4 regions of the Tatumella terrea genome follow, and region 1 is predicted to be linked to each of the others. Evidence: predicted binding sites of a transcription regulator. Region 1 holds the regulator's gene; each other region holds the start of a gene.

Region 1 (3,275 bases):
AGAGCTGCATCGCGTGCCGTCGGCCATTAGCTACACGGTGAGGCAGCTTGAGGAATGGCTGGCGGTTCCCTTATTTGAGCGCCATCACCGGGATGTGATCCTCACCCCGGCCGGGGAACATTTTATCCGTGAAAGCCGGGGGGTTATCAAAAAAATGCAATCTACCCGTCGTCAGTGTCAGCAACTGGCGAACGGCTGGCGTGGACAGGTCAGTATCGCCGTGGACAGGATTGTTAAACCGCAACGTATGCAGCAACTGGTGACTGACTTTTATCGCCATTTTCCGGATATTGAATTGCACATCAGTGAAGAAGTGTTTAATGGTGTATGGGATGCGCTGGCCGATGGCAGGGTGGATATGGCTATTGGTGCAACCCGTGCCGTGCCGGTGACCGGGCGGTTTGACTTCCGGGATATGGGGCACCTGAACTGGCGTTGTATTGTCAGTGCCGATCACCCTCTGGCGACAGGGGGGCCGCCGGGAGAAGAGAAATTGCGCGCCTGGCCCTCACTGATGCTGGAAGATACGTCCAGGGCCTTACCCCGACGTATCACCTGGTCACTGGATAATCAGCGACGTATGCCGGTGCCGGACTGGCAAACCGGTCTCGACTGCGTCAGGGCTGGGTTGTGTGTCGCCATGGTGCCGGGCCATCTGGCCAGGCCGCTGTTATCCCACGGCGAGGCCAGAGAATTACAGTTACCCGCCCCGTTTCCGGAAAGCCCCTGTTGCGTCAGTTGGGCCGGGGAACGTAGCTCACCGGCCTTACGCTGGATCCTCGACTACCTCGGGGATACTGACACACTGAATCAGGAGTGGCTGAGGGAATAAACGTGGCGCTTAGCGACGATAATCGACAAAAGGCCCATCCGTCACCGAACGGCGCTCAATCAGCCGTGGATTGACCTCAATGGTCTGAGGCTCCTCGCGTTTATTGACGATGCGGTCCAGCAACATATCCAGTGCCTTTTCACCCAGTTCACTTTTCGGCTGATGGATAGTGGTCAGCGCCGGGGTGAAGTAACGTGAATTGCGCACGTTATCATAGCCGATGATCGATATATCCTGCGGGACGCGTAATCCCTGTTCATCGGCAGCACAGATGGCACCCATCGCCATAATATCGCCGCCGCAGAACACCGCGGTCGGCAGTTGGGGTTGCGCAAGCAGCTGCTGCATGGCCTGATAGCCGGACTCCGGTTCAAAATCGCCCTGTACCAGCCATTCGTCACGCAGGGTGATACCGGCTTCCTGTAATGCTTTCAGGAAGCCAGACAGGCGTCCGCCTCCGGTGTTGCGTTCCATCTGCCCCGGGATACAGCCGATATCACGGTGACCCCGTTCGATCAGATAGCGTCCGGCCATATATCCGCCCTGGAAAGCGTTGTCCAGAATGGTATCGGTAAAATCCCCGCGGGAAACGCCCCAGTCCATGACCACCATCGGAATATTGCGGCTCTGTTCCAGCATATCCAGTAAGTCCTGCGGATACTCCGCACACATCACCAGCAGACCATCCACCCGTTTCTGGGCCATCATCGACAGGTAAGCACGCTGTTTTTTCAGATCATTATCGGCATTTCCGAGGATCAGGGTATAACCGTTCTCGAAACATTTTTTCTCGATAACTTCGATGATCTCTGCAAAATAGGGGGCTTCCAGGGACGTCGACAGCAGTCCTATGGTCCGGGTGTTATTCACTTTAAGACTTCTGGCGACGGCACTCGGGGAATAATGCAATTCATTAATTGCCTCCCGGACAGCCTTGCAGGTGTCTTCCGCAACAAAGCGGGTCTGATTAATGACATGTGAAACGGTAGTGGTGGAAACCCCTGCGCGTTTCGCCACATCTTTAATAGTTGCCATTCAATACTTACTCCGGGTTTATCATTATTCTGTGCTGGCCGAGTTAATCGTTTGCGTTTGCCCGAACTCAGGCAATCGTTCGTAATGTAGGGGGGACGATTGACCTGTGACGGGACGATAATCGCGCTCGAAATTTCAGCACGCATCATCGTTGCGCAACGAAGGGCGGCAATTCTAGCAAGGTCACGCCAATAAAACGAGATTTTTGCGCAACAGTATGGTAATTATAATAATGTCCACACAATTGTTGTGCTTATAAGGGGGAGCGAATGGATACTGATCTTAAACTGGCACTGACCACCACGGTTGTCGCATTACTGATGATTTGTGCATTCAGTTTTACTGCAATTATGCATTAACGGATGCATCCGGCCCCGGGAGGGTATTTCTGTCCCGCGACGGTAAATAAAAAAGCCTGAACAGTGTTCAGGCTTTTTTATGCTTCCTCTGTCGGAAGGACCGGTAACCGGTGCTGAATTAGCGTACCGTCGTCGGGGTCATCACGCGGCGGGCACCAATGTAGTGGCTCTGCCAGTATTCGTTGCTCAGGGCACTGATCTGTATGTCTTTGCCGGTACGCGGGGACTGAATAAATTTACCGTTACCCAGGTAGACACCGACATGGTCGGCCTTTTCACGGCCATGAATATGGAAGAACACCAGGTCGCCTTTTTCTAACTGATTACGTTTGATCGGCGCGGCATCGCGCAGGTGGAACATTTCGTTAGCGGTACGCGGGATCCGGTAATTCACCAAATCTTTATAGGCGTAATAGACCAGTCCGCTGCAATCGAAACCGGTATGGGGCGAAGAGCCTCCCCACTGATAGGGTTTACCTAGCTGGTCCATCAGTTTAACCATGGCGGTTTGACGGGCTTTCTGATAACGCATGCGGTGCGTACTGCTCATACGAATAGCGGTCAGTTTCTCTGACGGGCGGGCGTTCGATTTACGGGCAACGGGGCGATGACGTCCGTAAACTTTCTTTTCAATACGGTGATGTTCTGCGGTGCGGTGTTGCTCTTCACGGGCAGGATGTTCTCTGAGTTTGCGATGGCTGGCTAAGGCTTTTACACGGTGGCTAAGGGGCTGACGCGTTTTATGCCGTGAGCTGGTGGCTTTCACCGGTCTGCGCTTTCTTCGCATATCTTCGGTAACATTTTTCCGTGTCGCTTTATGATGAGAGACATTAATAGCAGAACGTGGCGCAGCTTCGGCGACGTTAAAAAACAGCTGTGCAACAGCAAGAATAAAAAGCGTGATAAGTAAACGCATAGTTGTCAGGTTACAGGTTAAATGTCCCGGAAAGAGAGAACATATTTAAAAAATAACATCTGACCTTTCAGCCAGCCCCAAATGCATTCTAATCCAGGTATTTATCAAATGTTAAGGTCTTTTTTCCGGAATC
Region 2 (3,275 bases), on a different contig from region 1:
GCAGGCTTGTCGCCAGGCCCGGAGTGCAGAGGGCGCGGCCATGCGCCCTTTGCCCGGTCGCCCCCGGCGGGGCTAAGGCAGCCTGCCTTAACATAAAGCGAACGGAACACTCACGACCTGATTATAAAAGACCACAGCCGAACGGAATATTCACGGTCTGACCATAAAAACCCACAGCCGAACTCACTAGCCACAGGCCTGAGAAAAAAATCCTCCGGTTTTCACCGGACCCACACCCGGAGACTTACCGCGACATCGCACCGCTGAGCGAGCGAATGTGTCCAGGACGAGCCGCAGGGACGCGGCGAGAGATCATGCTGAGCAGGAGCGAATCATGACCGGTCCGTAAAGGACATATAAGTAAGCGAAGGTACCGCGCAGCGGCGGGCAGGCTTGTCGCAAGGCCCGGAGTGCAGAGGGCGCGGCCATGCGCCCTTTGCCCGGTCCTGTTAATGCCAGTCGACGTCGCGCCCGATACCGGATTACAGCGACAAAAAAGGCGGGTTTCCCCGCCTTTTGGATACTGCATCTGGCATCTTAGTACAGCAGACGGGCACGCAGCGTACCCTGAATACCTTTCATTAGTTGCAGCGCTTTGTCGGCGACATCCTGCGGGGCGTCAATATCGATAACCACATAGCCCATATACGGCGTCGTCTGCAGATACTGCCCCATAATATTGATGCCCTGCTCGGCAAAAATCTGGTTGATTGCGGTCAGTACGCCCGGCCGGTTCTCATGGATATGCAGCAAACGGCTGGCGCTGGCGGCATGGCCTGGCAGGGAAACTTCAGGGAAGTTTACTGCTGACAACGTTGAACCGTTATCAGAGTATTTAATCAGCTTACCGGATACTTCCACGCCAATATTCTCCTGCGCTTCTTCGGTAGAACCACCGATATGCGGCGTCAGGATCACATTATCGAACTCACACAGTGGCGAGACAAAAGGATCACTGTTGCTGGCCGGTTCCTGCGGATAAACGTCGATAGCGGCACCACTCAGATGCTTGCTTGCCAGCGCTTCACACAGCGCCGGAATATCAATGACCGTTCCGCGGGAGGCATTGATCAGCAGGCCGCCTTTTTTCATTGCCGCCAGTTGCTCAGTGCCGATCATATTTTGTGTGTTCGGGGTTTCAGGAACATGCAGAGTAACCACATCACTCATCCCCAGCAGATCATTCAGATGTTTTACCTGCGTCGCATTACCTAATGGCAGCTTATCTTCCACATCGTAGAAGAACACATGCATACCCAGGCTTTCGGCCAGCACACCCAGCTGCATACCGATATGACCGTAACCGATGATCCCCAGCTTTTTGCCACGGGCTTCAAACGAGCCTTTGGCATTCTTGTTCCAGATCCCCCGATGAGCCTTGGCATTGGCTTCAGGAATACCGCGTAACAGCAGCAGCAGTTCACCAATGACCAGCTCAGCCACCGAACGGGTGTTAGAGAATGGCGCATTGAAGACCGGGATACCACGTTTTGCCGCGGCATCCAGATCAACCTGATTAGTCCCGATACAGAAGCAACCGACCGCCACTAATTTTTCTGCGGCCGCAAATACGTCTTCGGTCAGGTGGGTACGGGAGCGGATCCCGACAAAGTGTGCATCGCGAATCGATTCTTTCAGAGATTCGCTATCCAGTGCACCCTTATGAAATTCAATATTGGTATAGCCCGCTGCACGAAGATTATCCAGCGCTGTCTGATGAACACCTTCCACCAGCAGAAACTTAATTTTGTCTTTTTCCAGTGATACCTTTGCCATTGCCCGACCTTATGGTTGACGATATTGAGACGAATATAAGCATTTCTTCTGTCAACATAACAAAATTTCCGCGACGGGCAACAGAAACCCGTTCCCGGTTTCAGTCTGCCCGCACTGCGGTTTCAGCAGATTTCGATAAAAAGAAAACGATTACGTCTGCAGGAAAGAAGAATTTATCAGTTACTTATTTAAATGTGATATAAATCACTAAAATTAACTAAAAAAAAAGACGCCTCTCAGACGCCTTTCTTCAGGGTGATCACACCGCCTTCCGTACCGATCAGCGCTACATCTGCGCCCCTGGCCGCAAATAATCCGACGGTCACTACACCGGGTAATGCATTGATTTTACGCTCAAGCTCAGCCGGATTCACAATGCTGAGGTTGTAAACATCGAGAATGATATTGCCGTTATCTGTCACCACATGCTGCCGGTATTCGGGTAATCCACCCATTTTCACCAGTTCTCTGGCAACATACGCCCTGGCCATCGGGATCACCTCGACCGGTAACGGGAAATGCCCGAGCACATCGACCTGTTTGCTGGCATCGGCAATACAGATGAATTGCTCTGCGACGGCGGCGATAATTTTCTCGCGGGTGAGCGCCGCACCACCGCCCTTGATCATCTGCATTTGCGGATTGATTTCATCTGCACCGTCAACATACACCGAGAGCTGGTCGACATTATTCAGGTCGATGACTGGGATCCCACAGGCCAGTAATTTTGCCGTCGAATCTTCAGAGCTGGAGACGGCTCCTTCGATGTCATGTTTCATAGTGGCTAATGCATCAATAAAGTGAGCAACGGTACTGCCGGTACCCACGCCTACTACCGTTCCGGGACGGACATACTTCAGCGCTGCCTGACCCACTGCTTTTTTTAATTCATCACGGCTCATGATATGTTAAACCTGTACGCACTGTTCGTCAGCGTAGTATAAAGCAAGCAAAAGAAAAAAAACCTACTCTTGCCGGCAAGTTCCTATGTTTTATAAAACCGTCAGCAAATATACGGAGAGACCATCTTAGTGCGCGTCAGTGAACTTAACCGGGGATATCTTTTCCCTGCAACCGGGAGAAAATACCCATGAAACGCCCGGATTACCGAACCCTTCAGGCCCTGGATGCAGTGATACGAGAGCGGGGTTTTGAACGCGCTGCACAAAAGTTATGTATTACTCAGTCCGCTGTTTCACAGCGCATTAAACAGCTGGAGAATCTTTTTGGCCAGCCCCTGCTGGTCCGCACTGTTCCTCCCCGCCCGACCGAACAGGGTCAGAAGTTACTGGCGCTATTGCATCAGGTAGAGATGCTGGAAGAGCAGTGGCTGGCTGATGAGTCCGGTAACAGTACTCCGCTACTGCTGTCTATCGCCGTTAACGCCGACAGTCTGGCGACCTGGTTACTGCCTGCATTGAAAGATGTGCTGGCCGACTCACCGGTTCGGCTAAACCTGCAGGTGGAAGATGAAAGCCGCACCCAGGAGCGACTACGCC
Region 3 (3,275 bases), on a different contig from region 1:
ATAGAGCGACGGTGCCTGATTGATCACCGCGCCCATCAGTAACCCGCCTGCACTGCCGCCCATAGCGTAGCAGCGGGTAGCCTCCCCGTACCCCTGCGCCAGCAACTGCCGGGTGGCACCGGTAAAATCGCTGAAGCTGTTCTGTTTATTGGCCAGACGTCCGGCGTCATACCAGGCCTGTCCCAGCTCCCCGCCGCCACGGATATGTACCAGCGCATAAACGAAACCACGGTCCAGCAGGCTCAGACGACTGCTGCTGAAATCTGCCTCCATACTGCTGCCATAGGCCCCGTACCCGTATACCAGTAACGGATTTTTACCTGGTGAGAACAGGGATTTCCGATAAACCAGGGAAACCGGAATACGACAGCCATCTTCCATGGTCAGCCACAGATATTCACTTTGATAGTGTTCACTGCTGAAGCCTTTGACCGCCGATTGTTTCAGGATCTGGCGTTCACCGCTGTCCAGATCCAGCTGATAAGTGGTGGCCGGGGTGGTCATCGACGAGTAACCGTAACGTAATTGTGAGGTTTCCGGTGACGGGTTATACCCAAGCCAGGCTACCCGCGTAGGGTCATCGAAGGTAATCTCCCGTGTTTCATCCCGAAAGCGGTGATACTGTGTCAGGCAACTCAGTCCATTTTCACGTTCCCCGGTGACCAGCCAGTCACGGAAGATCTGAAAATCTTCCAGCACCCGATGTTCACGGGCAGGCAGCAAGGTTTGCCAGTGTGATTCCTGAGGTGTCGCCTCTTCTGCCATAAACAACGCAAAGTTGATCCCTGCCGAATTTGAACGGATATAAAAATGGTTCTGATAGTGGTCAAGGTCATACTCATGGTCTTCCCGGCGCGGCAGGAAGCAACGGGCGGGTGCGGACGGCTGTCCTGCATCCACCAGCCAGATCTCGCTGGTCGTCGTGCTATCGATAATGATTTCAATAAACGCTTCGGACGTGGTTTTCCCCAGGCTGACATAAAAACTATCATCCGATTCCTCATACACCAGCTGGTCATCGGTGACCGGGGTATCGGTCTCGTGACGCCACACCTGCCACGGCAAAAGTGTGTCGGGATCCTGCCGGACATAGAATAAGGTTTTGCCGTCATTGGCCCATATCAGCGAAGGCGACACCCCGGTCAGTACCTCCGGCAGCCAGCAGTTTTGCTGTAAATCATACAGGCGGATCTCATACTGACGTCGGGACAGAAAATCTTCAGCCACCGCCATCAGCCGGTTATCAGAGGTAATATCCAGCGCCCCGAGATTATAAAACGGATGATTTTTCGCCCGCTGATTACAGTCAATCAGACATTGCCAGTCCGGCTGTAATCCCTCTTCATCGGCCGCACGGAACCAGAGTGGATACTCCCCCCCTTTTTCGTAGCGCTGCTGATAAAGATAACCATTCTTGCAATAAGGCACCGAGTGATCCTTTGGCGGGATCCTGGACACCATTTCTTCATAAAGTTTCCGCTCCAGCGGCGCCACGTCGGATAGCTGTTGCCGGCAGTAGCTGTTCTCAGCCTGCAGATAAGCCAAAACGTCAGGATCCGAGCGCTCGTCATCCCTGAGCCAGTAATAATTATCGACACGGGTTTCGCCATGAAGGGTCATGGTATGGGGGTGTTTCGCTGCTTTAGGTATTGTCATTCTCTTTTCCTGGTCATCGTATGGCCTGTCCACCGGGGCCAGCCATTCAGGGAGGGTCCCGGGCTGCGTGTGACTGGCTATGACGGTATCATTCTGGCGATTTCTGCGCGCCGCCGGGTGCCTGTCTGCCCGTTTATGTGACAACGTCACCTGGATACGCACGGCCCTCTGCTGCTGAATGTAGCATTATAAAAAAGAAATCGCCCGTTAATGCCTGCGCAATCGTTTTCGTTTATACTGCCCGCCGTGTTTATGATCAGATTTAATGGGTGGAACAATGGTAACTCTTGGCACGGCACTGCGTCCTTCAGCTACGCGCGTAATGTTATTAGGCTCAGGTGAACTGGGAAAAGAAGTGGCGCTGGAATGCCAGCGACTGGGAGTGGAAGTGATTGCCGTCGATCGCTATGCGGATGCCCCGGCAATGCATGTGGCGCACCGTAGCTATGTCATCAATATGCTTGATGGTGCAGCACTGGCGGAGATCATCGCTAAAGAGAAGCCGGATTATGTAGTACCGGAAATTGAGGCAATTGCCACCGATACTCTGCTGGAACTGGAACAGCAGGGACAGCGCGTGGTGCCGTCGGCACGGGCGGCAAAACTGACCATGAACCGTGAAGGGATCCGTCGTCTGGCAGCCGAAGAGCTGCAACTGCCAACCTCCGGTTACCGCTTTGCCGACAGTAAAGAGGCCTTTTTTGCCGCCGCACAGGACATCGGTTTTCCCTGTATTGTCAAACCGGTAATGAGCTCCTCCGGTAAAGGTCAGAGCTTTATTCGTGATGCTGCCGGACTAGAAAAGGCCTGGGATTATGCACAGGAAGGCGGCCGCGCCGGGGCCGGACGGGTGATTGTGGAGGCGGTTGTCGCTTTCGATTTTGAAATTACGTTACTCACCGTGCAGGCGTCAGACGGGATCCATTTTTGTGACCCCATCGGACATCGTCAGGAAGACGGCGATTACCGGGAATCCTGGCAGCCTCAGGCGATGAGCCCGGCAGCCCTGCAACGTGCTCAGACAATCGCCGCTTCTGTGGTCGGCGCACTGGGAGGTTATGGACTGTTTGGTGTGGAACTGTTTGTCTGCGGTGATGAGGTTATCTTCAGCGAAGTCTCTCCGCGGCCACATGATACCGGTATGGTAACGCTGATTTCCCAGGATCTATCAGAGTTTGCCCTGCATGTCCGTGCTTTCCTTGGCCTTCCGGTCGGCGCCATCCGTCAGTATGGTCCGGCGGCTTCCGCCGTGATCCTGCCTGAACTGAACAGTAGTGACGTCCGCTTTGCCGGGGTAGATCAGGCCCTGTCTGCCGGGGGACAACTCCGTTTATTCGGAAAACCGGAAGTGGCCGGCCGGCGTCGTATGGGTGTGGCACTGGCCTGTGCCACCACGACCGACGAAGCTGTCAGCAAAGCCATTGCCGCCGCCCGGGCGGTAACCGTCAACGGCTGATCCGCTCCCGGGGCCCGGGAGTCGCCGTCCGGCCGGAAATTTCCGGCCGGCACCTCACCCTTTCCTGCCTGCCTGCCAGTAATGGCTTGTTAAACCGTATCAGACAAATTTCTGTGTCCGCAGGGTCGCACCGGTCAGAATGCCACCCCGGCTCCGAGATTAA
Region 4 (3,275 bases), on a different contig from region 1:
GTTTTTCCTGACCCATTACCACTCCGTATCACTCTGACAGAACTCCGGTCCCAGTGTCTCGTAACATTATGGCGAGAATATGGCAGAAATGTCCAATACTGGTCAGTTTCCTTCGGGGCGGTCAGCGGTTTGCCGGCAGATGAAAAGAATAACGCTGCCGGAAGGCAGCGCAGAGAGATTAACGAACAGCGTGTTCCGGAGAGTAGCCGCCGGGCGGGAGAGGGATATTATCCAGCCAGGCCTGATGATTACGCAGCGCCAGCCGCCCCTCAAGGAACCAGCGGATAGCCTGCGGATAAAGCGAGTGTTCTTCGGCTTTGACTCTGGCCTGTAACTGTTGCTCTGTTTCACCAGGGAAAACCGGGATCCTCGATTGCAGGATAACCGGTCCGCCATCCAGTTCCTCGGTGACGAAATGCACGGAAGACCCATGTTCACGGTCCCCGTTTTCCAGCACCTGGCGATGAGTATGTAACCCGGGATACGCCGGCAGGAGAGAAGGATGGATATTAAGCATCCGTCCGGTATAACGGGCAACGAATTCCGGACTTAAAATACGCATATATCCGGCCAGGACGACCAGATCCGGATGAAAGTTGTCAATTGCCGCCATCAGCTGACGGTCAAATTGCTGACGATCAGAAAACGCGGCCGGGTCGAGTGACAGGGCAGGGATACCGGCCTCACGGGCATAGTCAAGGCCCCCTGCGCTGGCTTTGTTACTGACGACTGCGGTAATTTCAGCCGCCAGTTGACCTGACCTGCAGGCATGCAGAATCGCCTGCAGGTTACTGCCGGTGCCTGAAATCAGGATAACCAGCTTTTTCATCACTTGATAATGACCTGCTCTGCAGAAGGTTCCGCGGCTGAAATTACCCCGATCTTCCACGCTTTTTCTCCGGCATCCTGCAATAATTGCAGCGCCTTATCGGCGTTCTCCGGGCTCAGCGCAATGACCATACCGACACCACAGTTAAAGGTGCGATACATTTCATGGCGGCTGACATTCCCTGCCTGCTGTAACCAGTTAAATACGGCCGGCCACTGCCAGCTGGACTCATCGATGACCGCACAGGTGTTTTCCGGCAGGACACGCGGGATATTTTCCCAGAAGCCGCCACCGGTCAGGTGGGCTATCGCATGCACATCCACCTGCTCAATCAGGCTAAGGATATTTTTGACGTAAATACGGGTCGGTTCCAGCAGGTGATCGGCCAGAGATTTGCCTTCCAGTTGTTTCACGGTCGGGTCGGTCTGGCTCACTTCCAGAATTTTACGGACCAGAGAATATCCGTTTGAGTGCGGGCCGCTTGAGCCCAGGGCCAGTAACACATCCCCTTCACTGACTTTACTGCCATCAATGATTTCTGATTTTTCCACCACCCCGACACAGAAACCCGCGACATCGTAGTCTTCACCGTGGTACATGCCTGGCATTTCAGCCGTTTCACCGCCGACGAGTGCACATCCGGACTGCGAACAACCTTCGGCGATCCCGGTGATCACGGCGGCAGCGGTATCGACATCCAGTTTGCCGGTCGCGTAGTAATCCAGGAAAAATAAGGGCTCAGCACCCTGTACCACCAGATCGTTGACACACATGGCCACCAGGTCAACACCAATGTGATCATGGCGTTTCAGGTCCATCGCCAGGCGCAATTTTGTTCCCACACCGTCGGTACCTGAAACCAGCACCGGTTCGCGGTATTTTTGTGGTAAGGCACAAAGTGCACCAAAGCCTCCGAGGCCTCCCATCACTTCCGGGCGGCGGGTTTTTTTCACAACCCCTTTAATACGGTCAACCAGAGCATTACCGGCATCAATATCAACACCGGCATCTTTATAACTGAGAGTGGTTTTGTCGGTCACTGCAGATTCCCCACGCGAATTGCGGTTGGTGGTTTAAATAGAGCGTGGGTATTCTAGCAGTGCAGGCAAACGTTTGCGAGTCTGTTGTTCACCTCTCTTCACTGAGCATACCCCCGGTGTCTGATTCTGTTTTTCCGGAAAGTCTGCGCCTCAGATTTGCGTTAAGTCAGTATCGGCCATCCGTAAAAAGCGCTATAATCCGACGATTTTTTTTAGCTCAACACTTTCCGGGAGAAGAATAATGAAGATCGTGGAAGTCAGACACCCCCTGGTCAGACATAAACTAGGCCTGATGCGTGAACACGATGTCAGTACTAAGCGCTTTCGTGAATTAGCCTCTGAAGTCGCAAGCTTGCTGACGTATGAAGCGACGGCTGATCTGGAAACAGAAACCGTGACGATTGAAGGCTGGAATGGTCCGGTAGAAATTGATCAGATCAAGGGTAAAAAAATTACCGTGGTTCCGATCCTGCGGGCAGGGCTGGGCATGATGGACGGTGTGCTGGAACATGTTCCGAGCGCCAGGATCAGTGTGGTCGGGGTTTATCGCGATGAAAAAACCCTGGAGCCGGTGCCTTACTTCCAGAAGCTGGTCTCCAATATAGAAGAACGTATGGCGCTGGTGGTCGATCCGATGCTGGCAACCGGGGGATCGATGATTGCCACCATTGACCTGCTGAAACAGTCTGGCTGTGAATCCATCAAAGTTCTGGTGCTGGTCGCGGCCCCGGAAGGGATAGCAGCACTGGAAAAAGCGCATCCGGATGTCGAGCTGTATACCGCGTCGGTCGATCAGGGATTGAATGAGCACGGATACATTATTCCGGGGCTCGGTGATGCGGGCGATAAAATTTTCGGGACTAAGTAAGCCCGGAATGCGGGGCAGGGGCAGGGGCAGGAGACTGTTTTCCTCCGCCGGAAGCCGCGGATGCAGGCAGGGCCTGATGACCGCGGCTTTTCTGGCCCGCAGTGACCGCACTTTTTTTTCGCCGGAAGAGACCGGCACTATTCTGTTTGTTCTGACCGACGTGATGTCGGTTTTTTTATGTCCGGTAAAAATAAAAATGAAGGGGATGAAGGAATGACACGGCGTACGATAGAAGTGAATGAAAGACCACCTTTGCTGCAAACTATCCCGTTAAGCCTGCAGCATCTGTTTGCAATGTTCGGGGCGACGGTTCTGGTACCGATACTGTTTCACGTTAATCCGGCGACCATTCTGCTTTTCAATGGCCTGGGCACTTTACTGTATCTGTTTATCTGTAAAGGCAAAATTCCGGCGTATCTCGGGTCCAGTTTTGCGTTTATTTCCCCCGTATTACTGTTGTTACCTCAGGGATATGACCTGGCGTTGGGCGGCTTTATTCTGTGCGGGGTCCTGTTTTGTCTGGTGGCATTCATTGTCA

Evidence for each region. Region 1 encodes PurR, which represses purine synthesis genes. Its sites were predicted from a motif close to CANGCAAACGTTTGCNTG; they were not measured.
Region 2: the regulator PurR is predicted to act here: its motif matches at 1,916-1,933, upstream of serA (phosphoglycerate dehydrogenase).
Region 3: the regulator PurR is predicted to act here: its motif matches at 1,872-1,889, upstream of purT (formate-dependent phosphoribosylglycinamide formyltransferase).
Region 4: the regulator PurR is predicted to act here: its motif matches at 1,932-1,949, upstream of purM (phosphoribosylformylglycinamidine cyclo-ligase).

Annotation. Positions count from the first base shown of each region.
Region 1 is NZ_BAAAFX010000006.1:278,935-282,209, forward strand. Features, by position in the region: gene punR (DNA-binding transcriptional activator PunR) at 1-832, shown strand, start outside; gene purR (HTH-type transcriptional repressor PurR) at 842-1,867, opposite strand; gene cydH (cytochrome bd-I oxidase subunit CydH) at 2,137-2,226, shown strand; gene ABD035_RS04330 (C40 family peptidase) at 2,345-3,142, opposite strand.
Region 2 is NZ_BAAAFX010000013.1:165,520-168,794, forward strand. Features, by position in the region: gene serA (phosphoglycerate dehydrogenase) at 538-1,776, opposite strand; gene rpiA (ribose-5-phosphate isomerase RpiA) at 2,013-2,678, opposite strand; gene ABD035_RS08900 (LysR family transcriptional regulator ArgP) at 2,867-3,275, shown strand, end outside.
Region 3 is NZ_BAAAFX010000018.1:38,846-42,120, forward strand. Features, by position in the region: gene ABD035_RS13420 (S9 family peptidase) at 1-1,656, opposite strand, end outside; gene purT (formate-dependent phosphoribosylglycinamide formyltransferase) at 1,934-3,112, shown strand; gene ABD035_RS13430 (Ail/Lom family outer membrane beta-barrel protein) at 3,247-3,275, opposite strand, start outside.
Region 4 is NZ_BAAAFX010000014.1:148,960-152,234, reverse strand. Features, by position in the region: gene ppk1 (polyphosphate kinase 1) at 1-16, opposite strand, end outside; gene purN (phosphoribosylglycinamide formyltransferase) at 179-829, opposite strand; gene purM (phosphoribosylformylglycinamidine cyclo-ligase) at 829-1,869, opposite strand; gene upp (uracil phosphoribosyltransferase) at 2,111-2,737, shown strand; gene ABD035_RS11170 (hypothetical protein) at 2,814-2,954, shown strand; gene uraA (uracil permease) at 2,951-3,275, shown strand, end outside.